One region of the Rossellomorea yichunensis genome, then DNA from elsewhere that is predicted to be linked to it. Evidence: riboswitches for the same ligand, from Rfam matches in the RefSeq annotation. Region 1 holds a riboswitch; the other holds the start of a gene.
The links. A riboswitch is a leader RNA that binds a small molecule or an ion and turns the genes downstream of it on or off. The one in region 1 is predicted to bind cyclic di-AMP.
Positions count from the first base shown of each region.

Region 1 (6,516 bases):
CAAATTTCAGAAGACTTACAAAGAATTGTTACAGAATCTAAAAATGAAATTGATCAAACCATTAACAAGTTAGAAAACCTTACTACAAATAAAGAGTAAGTGTAGGTAGCGGGTGCTGTGTTACATATTAGGAGAATATAAAGAGCGTGTTCTGAACAACTATGGTTAAATAGGCTCTTTAAATGCAACCCATGCAAACCGGGGACGGTCGTAAGGGAAAGGTTAAGACGGAACCGTCCCCACTCTGTCTGCACGGTGATGGATTAAAGGGTTGGTGACTGACCCAATTTTAGATTTGGATTTTAATGATTTATTTAAGATGAACTAGCATTGTTCCAACTTGGGATAAATGCTTTTTTTATGAAGTGATATTCCTAATGGATTCTATTTCTTTTTATAAATTTATTTAAAACGTGACCGATTTATTTTCATTTGCGTCTAAGTGTATAAGAAAAGGGGGAACAGTTTTGGAGCAACAAGAATTAAATGAATGGTTTAATCAATATGGAGAGTCAATCCTGACTTACATACTTTTAATGGTACGAGACTATCAACAAGCAGAGGATTTAACACAGGAGACCTTTCTTAAAGCATATAGGCGTCAACAGCAATTTGAAGGGAAATCATCTGTGAAAACGTGGCTATTTGCTATTGCTCATAATGTAACAAAGGACTATTTTAGAAAGAAAAATCCGTTAAAACACTATCTGGGCTTAACAATGGAAGAGAAAGACTGCAAGCCGCTACCTGAACAAATCGTAGAAATGAATTTCGAATCTGAACAATTATATAGAGCCATTCAACAATTAAAAACTTCTTATAGGCATGTCATCATTTTAAGGAAGTTAAAAGAATTTTCAACAGCAGAAACAGCTATTGTTTTAAACTGGTCAGAAAGTAAAGTGAAAATGACGTTAAAAAGGGCGCTAGTTGAATTGAAGAAGGTATTGAGTAAAGGAGGGATAATCGATGAAATACTCTAATGATCAATTTAAAGAATTAGAAGACCAATTTAAGATAGCAGACAAATCGAAAGAACAACTTAGAAGTAAAATAATGAAGAGTACATATAAAAATAAAAAGAGCCATTTTAAAAAATATGGTTGGATTGCAGCAGCGTGTATGCTCTTTATTGTCATATCTCCGTTCTACTCAACGACGATGGCAAGTATTGTAGAGAAAGTGTTACCAATTTCTATCACTCCTAATGTGTCAGATGGACAACAGAATCCTGATTTAACATCTAAGCTCTTTAAATTAGTCGAAAAGGAAGGATACACTGTTAATTCCGTAGGGACAACACCATCTCCATTCACCATTGAAATTTCACTCGTTTTGAAAGAATCTACATTAAAGCAAGCAAAAGAAGACCTTGAATCTAAGATCACAAATTATCTATATGAAAATGGGTATGACGAGTACGAATTAAAGATTATCGAAGCACCTGAAGTTCCCAATAATGAGCGAGGCGAAGATTCTAAAAAACTTTATGACCAGGTACGGGAGATTGTGAAGGAAGTATTCGCATCCTATGGATATGCCGAAGAGGCAGAGTATGAGTTAGCGGGAATTAAGGGAACTGACGCTACAACAATCGTCACAATTGATATGCCCGACCATATTGAAGAGTCAAAGGAAATTATTGCAGATATTGAAAAAGAAATAGAATTACAAAATTTAGATGTGAAAGGTATTGAGGTGGATACTTTCAACTTAGAACATCGTCAGCAAGATAATCGTTGGTCCTTTATTTCATCTGATATATATGACGCAATGGCAGGGAAATCGACTTATCAATTGGCAGGACTATCGTACAATGTGAAGAAAGGACACTCTTATGTATGGATAAAAACGGATTTGGATGAACCACTTTCTCAAGAACATATTGAAGAAATTGAAAAAGCAGTACAAGAATATTTAGCTTTACCAGAAACGAAAGAGCAAATTCGTAATGACGAGTATACCATTCAATTCTTATTAAAGAATGGAGAATCATTTGTGGAAATCACAAGCTGAAATTGAGGTCAGACCCTCTGAGCGAAGGTGGCATGTAGGGATAGTGGAATTAGATTCAACAGTAAGGGGTTGGAGTTCCCTAGCTTCTTCAGTCACCGGTGTAAGGGTAACAATCTTTAATGCCCTGAATCTTTGAGGATGCGGCTCGATAGATTCAGGGCTTCCTATATTTATAAAGAGATAATAGAAACTTTCGAATTTACTTATAAATATACATTCAGTTGTTTAATTTTCTAACTGCTTTTCAAGATTCTTATCGAGTACGAATACCTCCATACGCTCTCCCATTTTCGTACTGATGTCACTATGGCTCGACAGGACTTTGCATTTTGTATGCTGTTCTACTATCTCTTCGATGTTTTGGCTGTACATTTCCCGCAATACCTGACGCATTTGTTTCACGAGGACTCTACCTTTATCGTGCTCGACAAGGTGTTTTTCTTCAACCGTTAACACGCCCTTGAACCTTGCAATGACCATGTCCTCTAAGATGTATGTTCGGGTTTCCTGTGGACCGCGGCCGATCAGTTCTCTTTGCATTTTTATGAAGGCTTCGCTTAATTCAGCTTCTAATCGTCGTTTAGAGATTTTCACGTTTTCTCCCCCTTGCCACTATCAGATCAATTTCAAGGATTATCTTACTCAGACGTGTTAAAAGTTGTCAATCATTAATTTTCATAGAATAAAATAGCTGAAATAATTCGAATCAGTTAGAGATTTAGAGTATTTGATGATTTTCGTTAGAAAAATAAACCTATTTAGCTAGATTTAGAGATTTTTAATAATTTACAAATTCAATAAGCCGGGAGTAATATATTCCTTGTAAAGCACAGCTCAATATTTCGGCCTAGTCTCGGAAACGAGAACGGAGGACCCAATCAAGTGGGGTTAATTCTACGTATGTAGAAGGGATGAGATTAAAACTCTTTCGCCATCCTACCCGTCAGCTAACTTCGTCGGCTAAAGCGAAGGAGGTCATAAAGACCACCTTTTTCAGGGGGCTTTTTTTGTTGTTTTCATAATGGCAAAAGGGGCAGCTTGACTAATAAGTAGGTCTTTTTATTATGCCTATTTTGAAGAAGTGAACATGGAAGACAGAATGCATAGAAGGCTATAACAGCCGGCTAGGCGTTAAGTAGACCAATGTGTACTTTTTCTTCAGATGAACAAGAGATGTCAGAGGATCGCATTCTTTCAGGATGCTGATTCATCTTTGCTCTTGCCTGTCATACTGGGGGAAAAGTGAGCATTGGTCTATTTTTGTTTTCTGAAGGTGGATCTTTCTTCCTGTAAGGGGATCTTTTGGATGACCGTCCATGTCTTTTTCTAGGGTGTGCCTCAATGATCTCTGTAGTAAGGAATGGTAGAGGTGTGATGACTGCATTTGGAAGGAGGATTAATGTGTTCATTCAAGAACGGCAAAAGGGTACAACGCTTGTTTATATCCCCACTTGGGAAATGCTGCAGGAAATAGAGGATTGCTTAGATAGATCCCATGCTTGCTGTTTTGTTTCATCCATTCCACAAGTTGTCGAAGTTCTGAAGGGGCGAGGGTTTCAAGATGTCATGGGGCTAGGTCAATATGAAGAATTTCTCGATCATCGAAATCATTTCAATAAGGTCATCGTATTTGAAAGTCACTTTTCAGATACGTTATCGATGATGAAAATCATTCAAAACAGTACGTCCGCACCAATCATAGTGGTCACGGGTGTCCATGGTTATCCAGTGCGCCTTTATCAGTCAATCGGTGCAAGATATGTCGTGTATACAAAAAGCAGGAATGTTTCGTGTTTTCTAAGATAATATCAGGAGGTTTTACACATGTTGGATTTCATAATGATCGGTTTTTTCTTCCTTCTCCCGGTTTTAATGTCGGGGGTTGCCAATTGGTCCTCCACTGTGGTGGATCGAGGAGGTAAGGACTCATGATGCTCTTACTTGGTGTAACGGCAGTTATTACACTTTATTTATTTTATGTATTATTCAATCCTGAAAAATTCTAATTAGTTGGGGGTATCACAGGTGATGACGACCATTCTATCCATCATCATTACATTGGCGGCAATGATTCTGATTGCAAAGCCGGCCGGAGTCTATTTGGCAAAGGCGTTCGACTATAATCATACGCCTTTAGACCAAATTTTTGGTCCATTTGAACATTTACTTTTCAAGGTCAGTGGAATAAAAAAAGTAAATCAAACCTGGAAGCAATACGCATTGGAGCTTGTCTTCACGAACGGTTTCATGATTTTCATTGTTTATCTTGTTTTCAGAATGCAAGGGGTCCTGCCATTGAATCCCAGTGGCAATCCTGGAATGGATCCCACCCTTGCCTTTAATACAGCGATCAGTTTTATGACCAATACAAATCTTCAGCATTACAGCGGGGAATCAGGTCTTTCCTACCTTGGACAGATGATCGGTATTCTCTTCATGATGTTCGCCGCACCGGGAACGGCTTTGGCGGTAGCCATCGCCTTTGTAAGAGGGCTGACAGGTGCTGAAATCGGTAACTTCTTTGTCGATTTATTCAGGGCCATTACTCGTGTTCTCATGCCGATCGCCTTTGTCACTGGCTTTATTTTCATAGCGTTAGGGACCCCACAAACGTTGGAGCCATCGGTTACAGTGAACACGATTGAAGGTGGTAGCCAGGAAATCGCCCGTGGTCCTGTCGGAACGTTCTTGTCCATTAAAGAACTTGGGAATAATGGTGGAGGATTCTTCGGCGTCAATTCCGCCCATCCCTTTGAGAATCCGAATGCCATCAGCAACTTTATTCAGATTCTGTTAATGTTCCTGCTTCCATCCGCCCTGCCTTTTACGTATGGAAAGATGGTCGGGAATCCAAAGCAAGGACGTGTCCTGTTTGTATCGATGGTTATGGTTTTCGTTGTGTTCCTTTCAACGGCCCTATTCTATGAATCTCAAGGAAACCCGGCACTGAATGCCATGGGGATCCAGACCGATCAAGGCAGTATGGAAGGGAAGGAAGTGCGGTTCGGTACCGGTCAATCGATCCTTTATGCCATGGTCACGACAGCAACGGAAACAGGTGCAGTGAATACGATGCATGATACATTAACCCCTATCGGAGGGATGCTTGCCCTTTCCAATATGTTGTTGAACACAGTATTCGGAGGGGTGGGGGCCGGCTTCATCAATGTGGTCATGTACGCCATGATCGCTGTGTTCCTTTCAGGATTGATGGTTGGCCGGACACCGGAATTCTTAGGCAAAAAAATCGAAGGCAGAGAAATGAAGCTGATTGCCATTACGATGCTCATGCATCCTCTCTTAATATTAGGGGCATCTGCTCTTGCCCTTTACACTCCTCTTGGGGTGGAAGGCATTTCTAACAACGGTTTTCATGGGATTTCCCAAGTGGTTTATGAGTATACGTCATCCGCTGCCAATAATGGTTCGGGCTTTGAAGGACTTGGAGATGCCACTCCATTCTGGAACATCTCGACAGGAATCGTCATGTATATTGGAAGATTCTTTGGACTAGTCACGATGCTTGCTGTTGCCGGGTCGCTTGCATCCAAGAAAATGGTACCCGAGACCATAGGAACCTTCCGAACGGATACGTCGTTATTCGGTGTGATCCTTATTGGAACGTTCTTTATAGTCGGAGCGCTAACGTTCTTCCCGACACTTGTATTGGGCCCGGTAGCAGAATATCTGACATTGTAGATGGGAGTGGAAGAAATGGCAAATCCATTACTGAAAGAGACACATAAGGTTGCTGAGTTTCCAGGTAAAGAGCGAAAAGGTCTTCCTCCTCAGCATTCCAATCAAAATGAACAGAAGGACGGAAACAACATGATGGATAAAGAAATGGTCATGAAGGCCCTGAAAGATTCATTCATCAAGCTCGACCCTAGAATCATGGTGAAGAACCCGATCATGTTTGTAGTGGAGATTGGATTCATCATTACATTGATCCTGTGTTTTGTACCTGATGCATTCGGCAACAGTGATGTGGCACCATGGTTCAATATAACAGTCAGCCTGATTCTTTTATTTACAGTGCTGTTTGCAAATTTTGCTGAAGCATTGGCAGAAGGGCGAGGGAAAGCACAGGCCGATTCATTGAAAAAGTCAAAACAGGAAATGTCGGCCAATCTTCTTAAAGGGAATGGGAAAACAGAAAGCGTGGCTTCTACCTCTCTTAAAAAAGGGGACGTAGTCGTTGTCTACCAAGGTGAAATGATTCCCGGTGACGGTGAAGTCATTGAAGGGCTTGCCTCGGTGGATGAGTCCGCCATCACGGGGGAATCTGCTCCTGTTATCAAGGAAGCCGGCGGCGATTTCAATTCCGTCACCGGTGGAACAAGAGTCGTCAGTGACCAGATTAAAGTCCGAATCACCAGCAATCCGGGTGAGTCGTTCTTAGACCGTATGATTTCATTGGTGGAAGGGGCAGAGCGTCAAAAGACCCCGAACGAAATAGCCTTGAATACGGTTTTGACAAGCTTGACCCTGATTTTCATG
Region 1 is NZ_JAVYAD010000003.1:175,186-181,701, forward strand. It holds gene RSX31_RS08710 (methyl-accepting chemotaxis protein) at 1-99, shown strand, start outside; gene RSX31_RS08715 (RNA polymerase sigma factor) at 468-983, shown strand; gene RSX31_RS08720 (DUF4030 domain-containing protein) at 970-2,016, shown strand; gene RSX31_RS08725 (DUF2294 domain-containing protein) at 2,242-2,610, opposite strand; cyclic di-AMP (ydaO/yuaA leader) riboswitch at 2,851-2,993, shown strand; gene RSX31_RS08730 (hypothetical protein) at 3,358-3,822, shown strand; gene RSX31_RS23330 (potassium-transporting ATPase subunit F) at 3,948-4,022, shown strand; gene kdpA (potassium-transporting ATPase subunit KdpA) at 4,045-5,715, shown strand; partial or broken gene kdpB (potassium-transporting ATPase subunit KdpB) at 5,848-6,516, shown strand, end outside.

Region 2 (6,516 bases), on a different contig from region 1:
CTTCGACTCCTCCATTTTCTTTCACCCACTCCAGTACAAGTTTTAAAACATAAATAGAGAAGGTCGGGGGCGTGTTAAAGAGTGAATCATGCTTTACATATGTTTCGTAATTCAGCATCGTTGGACATGTATTAGATGCTTGACCGACCAGGCTGTCATGAATGATCGCCACCGTTACACCCGAAGGACCCAGATTCTTCTGAGCACCTGCATAGATCATCCCAAAGGAGGAAACGTCTATATTCTCAGAAAGGATATGAGATGACATATCGGCTATAAGTGGAATGCCTCCGGTTTCAGGCCACTTATGATAACGCGTTCCTTCAATAGTATTGTTGGAGGTAATATGTACATAGCTTGACTGTGGTGAAAAATCTTCTGGTGTATAAGCAGGTATCTCAAACTTCTCATGGGGTGATAAAGTTCGGGCATTCCCAACCTTCTCCGCTTCTTTGACAGCTTTCTTCGACCAGCTGCCGGTCAGGACATAATCAGCTTCTTGATCTGAACCCAGTAAGTTTAGTGGAATCATGGAAAACTGCAGGGATGCCCCTCCTTGCATAAATACGACATGGTAATCATCCGGGATCGAGAGCAGTTCACGCAATAAACTCTGAGCTTCTTCTATTATATTTTGGAAAGGAGCAGATCGATGACTCAATTCCATCACAGACATACCCGTTTCCTGATAGTTCAATAATTCGCCTTGAACCTTTTTCAGAACAGGCTCAGGTAACACCGCAGGACCAGCAGAAAAATTATACACACGCTTCAACAACAGCACCGCCTAAAGTTCAGAATTTTTCAACAGTATAATCGCGCACAATGGTTTAGTCAATATCAAAAACCAATGATGAAAACGCTTAACAGAACCGTTTTTAGACTCATGCGTGGTTATGGATTGATTCTTTGTCGTTTTTGAAAAAAGCTCATTTCATAAACATTGTGGCATTACATAACTTCCCAAAAGTGAATTTTTGTTTTGGATGAGTGGTAGTGCGAAAACATGGACCGTTCCTTTCCGCTCCACTCTGTGCTTCTCCTAATGATGTATAGCCAATACAAAAAGCTCCTATTATAGGAATATTGAGCGTTTTTTTTATAAAATATCTATATAGGAGTAAAAGAAAATTTTATGTTTACTCATGAATCGAGGGATCATTAAATTATCTTTCAAATGAACTAAACAATGCTCCCACCGTAAGTAACTTCATTTAAAGAGAGTAGTAGCCGTATTCTATATTAAGCTTTGCCATGAATTTTTTTATAGATGGTAAGTGGAACTGCGAAGACTATTGCGGATTTCCGGCGTGCCCAGACCCCGTTCTGCTAAGCTTAGAAGGCTCGCCCGAACGCTATCTGCAAGCTGAGCGGTTCCCCTTATCATCTAGCAAACATTTATTGACAGAGCCCTGGCAGATTCAATTTTATTTATCAACAAGCTTTACGAAAAGAGCCTAAAAAAATAAAAAAACAGCTCCCCCACTTACCCGCAGAGGGCAAAATGAAGAGAGCCGGTTGGTTGAGCATTAACCTGTTAAAATATCTTCTTTTGGATAGCGGATCTTTTCTTTGTCTGGTCTGGATAGGGAGAAGGCCAGTGTGAGGGGGCCAAGTTTCCCGACAAACATCACGATGATAATGATCCATTTACCTATCGCTGTCAAGGATCCTGTAATCCCCATGGACAACCCCACCGTTCCAAAAGCTGATACCACTTCAAAGAGAATAGCCAGGAAAGAAGCATTCTTTTCCGTCATATCAAGGAAAAACAGGGCCGTAAAAACAAGGAGGACACTGATCATCGACACAGCCAAAGCTTTAAAAATATAGTTTTGATCGATCGTACGACGAAAAATACGAATTTCTCTTTTCTCCTTTAAGAAAGCAAACACACTCAATGAAATCACAACAAAGGTGGTCAGCTTGATTCCTCCACCTGTTGAAGCACTTCCGGCCCCGATGAACATCAAAAGAATCGTAAGCAGCAATGTGGAGCGTTCCATGCTGCCATAATCAAGCGAGTTAAAACCGGCCGTACGGGGGGTGACCGCTTGAAAATAGGAAGCGAATAGTTTATCAAGGAATGGTAACTGAGCCAGTGTATTCGGGTTATTATACTCCAAGATGAAAATCATCATAAAAGCGAATACATTGATGACAAATGTCCCTACTACCATGATTTTCGTATGGAGGGAAAGTTTGCGAATCGTTTTCGATTTCCATAGGTCCACTAAAACAGTGAATCCGATCCCTCCTACAATAAACAGAAACGAAATTGTGATGTTGACGATGGGATTTCCCACGTACCCCATTAAACTATCGGACCACAGAGAGAATCCTGCATTATTAAATGCGGAAATCGAATGAAATATACTGACGTAAAGCCCTCTTCTCCAACCGAATTCAGGAACCCATTCAGACGCCAGTAATAGGACGGCAAATCCTTCAACAAGGAAGGAAAAGATAAATAAATATTTTACAAGCTTGATGACCCCTCCTACAGACGTCTGATTTAATGCCTGTTGAAGAAGAAGCCGTTCTTTAAACCCGATTTTCTTACCGAGCATCATAAAGATCAAGACGGCAAAGGACATGATGCCAAGTCCCCCGATTTGGATCAGACTCATAATGACCACTTCTCCAAAGAGGGTGAAGGCATCTCCTGTATCAACGACCGCAAGCCCTGTAACCGTCATGGCGGAAGTCGTCGTGAACAAGGCATCAAGCCATGTAATCGATTCTGTGGTGGCAAACGGCAGCTTAAGCAAACCCATTCCTACTATGATGAAGAATAGAAATGTCACAACGAGAAGTTGAGGAGGGCTTAACCGGATCACCTTATGTTTCATAGGTTATACACCTTCTTTTTCAAATCGATTGATATCCCTGTTATGTCCAATGACGATCAATAGATCTTCCATTTTTATGACTTCATCGGCAGAAGGAGATACAATGACTTCCTCCCCGCGGTGAATGGCAATGATATTACAACCGAATTTCGCCCGGACATCCAGATCAATTAACGTTTTGCCCGCCACCTTTTTAGAGGCACGCACTTCAACTATACTGTGCTCTTTGGATAGTTCGATATAATCAATGATCTTTTCTGACGTAATGTGATGGGCAATTCTCCGCGCCATGTCACGTTCAGGATGAATGACTTTATCGGCCCCGATACGGTCCAATACCTTCTGATGATAAGAGTTCGAAGCTTTGACCCATACTTCTTTAACCCCTAATTCTTTTAAAAGTAAGGTGGTAAGAATACTTGCTTCTATATTATCCCCAAAGGACACGATCACGTGATCAAAGTTTCTGAGTCCAAGGGATTTCAATACAGATTCATCCATGGCATTCGCCTGCACGGCATGCGTGGCAATGTCTACATAATGCTGGACGACATCATGATGAATATCAATGGCTAACACTTCAACATCCAGATCAGCCAATTCCTGAACCAGATTCCCTCCAAATCTCCCTAATCCAATAACCGCAAATTGCTTTTTCATGATGAAATCCTCCAAAACCTTTTTAATAGCTTAACCATCTAGTACTTCTTCATTACAACAAAAGCCCAAGTGACTTCAAAAGAAGCGATAACATAAGGCGAACCTGGCGGGGCTTCCTGTGCCTTTATGGCAGGTTTGACTCATGACTTCTCGCCTCCAGCCTCCTGAGCCGGACTTCTAAACAACGCAAAAAGACCAGCAGGAACTAAGCCTGTGGTCATCCATAATCGATCACAAGTATCATCCTCTCCCATTACGCTTACGAGGTTAGCTGACGGATTCGGGTTATGGAAGTAGCCCTACCTTTCAAAAGAAAGGATTCACCCCTTTAAAATACTCGGGTCCCCCGCTTCAAAAATGAATTAAGCGATAAAGAATATTCATTTGATGATAGATATATTACTCCTCTCCTAATTCGTTGTAAATAGGTTTTATGTAAAAATTTTTTAAATGAAAAACAGGCAAAATTATCTCAATCCATCCAGCATTTACTGTTCGTTAAAAAGGTTTCTCTTTTCTGTATCAGGGGAATAGCATACATAAGTATTACGAAAATAGAACCAGAAGGGAAGAAGTGTATATGGCCGGAGTTTCATCCATTACAACATCAAGAAGTTCATCTGTTTCATCAAATGATATAAAACCTTGGATTAGAGGGTTTGCACGGATTGGATTCATTTCAAGAGGGATTGTTTATATACTGATTGGCACATTGGCCGTTATGGCCTCACTCGGGATAGGAGGAAGCACTTCAGACTCGAGTGGTGCCTTTGCAGCAGTGGCGAGCAAACCTTTTGGGGAAGTCCTTCTATGGATATTAGGTCTCGGCCTGATCGGAATTGTTCTTTGGCACCTCATTCAAGTGGTAAAAGATCCGGAACATGTGAGAAATGACGGGAAATCAATGTTTAGAAGACTCGCTAATCTGATCACCGGGATTGCTTACGGTTCTTTGACTTATAATGCTTTCGCCATTGCGATGCATGCCAAAAGCTCCGGTTCGGGATCGAAACAAACCTTATCTGCTAAGTTATTATCTCAGCCCTTTGGTCAATGGGTTGTAGGAATTGTCGGACTTATCATTATTGGATATGCACTCTATGAAATTCATAATGCTTATACAGAAAAATACACGAACAAATTTAAACGGCATGAAATGTCCGAGAAAGAATGGGAATTGGGAAGAAAAACCGGAAAGCTCGGGTTATATTCCCGAGGCACCGTCTTTTTACTGATCGGTTATTTCTTTATTCAAACGGCGATCACAGCCGATCCGGATAAAACACAAGGATTGGATGGTGCACTTTCCAAGATAGCTCAACAACCTTATGGACAATGGCTGCTGGGAATTGTAGCCGCAGGATTGATCCTTTATGGCGTGTTTCAAATTTTAACAGGTAAAAACCGTCATATGAGCATTTATTAAGAATGAAAAGGAGCAGCCAAAGGGCAGCTCCTTTTTTCTTCTGGCAACATTGTTAAAATGTAACTGGATTCATTTCTTCTGTTAAAGCCTTCATATTATATCCTTGATCAGTCAACTTCTTAAGTAAAGAATCTAAATAAGCGAGTGTCGTAGGTTTTTCATGAATAAGAATGACTTTTGGCTGGTTTTCAAATGAATAAGAAGCTAACTGATCCATGACATTCTGAACATACTCCCCACTATGATATTTCCAATCTTCACTATCTACATTCCAATCCCATAAACTAAATCCTTCTCTCTTTACTGCTTTCAAATATTCCGGCTTCATATTGGGTACGGACCCATAAGGAACGCGAATCAACTCGCTTCGAATACCTGTAATGGACTCTAACGTAAATTGGGCCGTCAGCATCTCCCCTACAACCGATTCACTAGATTGGTAGATTTCTGATACATCATGGGTGACACCATGCAACCCGACACTATGCCCTTCTTCCACTATCTGTCGAACGGCCTCACTATGTTTTTTCATATTCGGTTCCAGCATAAAGAAGCTCGCTTTTGCCCCATACTGATTTAGCACTTTAAGAATCGCTCCCGTATTTACATTCGGACCATCATCGAATGTAATGTAAACCGTCTTTTCATCCTCGAAATTCCCTTGTTCATTGGACGAATGGTCTTCTATTTCCACTTCCTCATAGTAATTGTCGTCGTCTTTCACACTCTCCTCTTCACTGAAATTAGCTTCTTGTTCCTCTTCTTGAGTATCGCTGTCATCCCCTACTACAGGTTGTCCCGATTCGCCATCTTCTTTTTCAGAGGGTTCTTCCTGGACTGTATTTTGTTGAGTCGTTGATTCCTTTGAAATCTTCGCTTCCCCAATGTCCAATACCCACGAAGTTGAAAGAATGAGTAACAGTACTATCACTGCTGCCAATCCACCCAACTCAATAGGTTTGATCCATTTTCTTTTTTCCCTTTGTCTCCCCATCTCGATCACCTTTCTGCGCTCTTGTTACGTTTAATGATAGGATCATGGGCGATGAAAAGGGTTACTTCCCGGTTACAAAGCAAGGGCGACTTTTGTAACTTTTTTGTTACTTTTGTCGATTGAGTTTACACTATACTAGTGAAAGCTATAGGCAGGATGTGATGATCAATTGAAGAAGATTTTGTTCCTTACGGGTTGTCTTTTGATGTGTACGGGTTGCTCTTTATTCCAATCCAACACTTCATTACTGAAGCCGCCTGAACTTCCGGTTAAACAGCAGGAAGTGAAACAAGCGATCGGAAAATATGTTCCGTCACAGGCAGAATGGGTTTCACCGATTGAGGACAAACAAGCAAACAAAATGATTGAAGCAGATTTGGATCACGATCAAACTAACGAATTGATCGTATTTTATAGACTACCTGATCAAACCTCTCAATTGGAAGCCATTGTTCTAAAGGAAGAAAAAGGGGAATGGAAGGAAAAAATGAAATTGAAGGACCTTGGAAGGGAGCTTCATAAAGTGGAATTCCTGGACTTTAACCAGGATGGATACAAAGAAATACTGGTTGGGTTCTCTTTCT
Region 2 is NZ_JAVYAD010000005.1:335,618-342,133, forward strand. It holds gene serC (3-phosphoserine/phosphohydroxythreonine transaminase) at 1-775, opposite strand, end outside; gene RSX31_RS15575 (TrkH family potassium uptake protein) at 1,530-2,852, opposite strand; gene RSX31_RS15580 (potassium channel family protein) at 2,856-3,512, opposite strand; cyclic di-AMP (ydaO/yuaA leader) riboswitch at 3,753-3,891, opposite strand; gene RSX31_RS15585 (DUF1206 domain-containing protein) at 4,093-4,938, shown strand; gene RSX31_RS15590 (polysaccharide deacetylase family protein) at 4,991-5,932, opposite strand; gene RSX31_RS15595 (hypothetical protein) at 6,102-6,516, shown strand, end outside.
Region 2: another riboswitch for cyclic di-AMP. It lies ahead of RSX31_RS15580 (potassium channel family protein); the one in region 1 lies ahead of RSX31_RS08730 (hypothetical protein).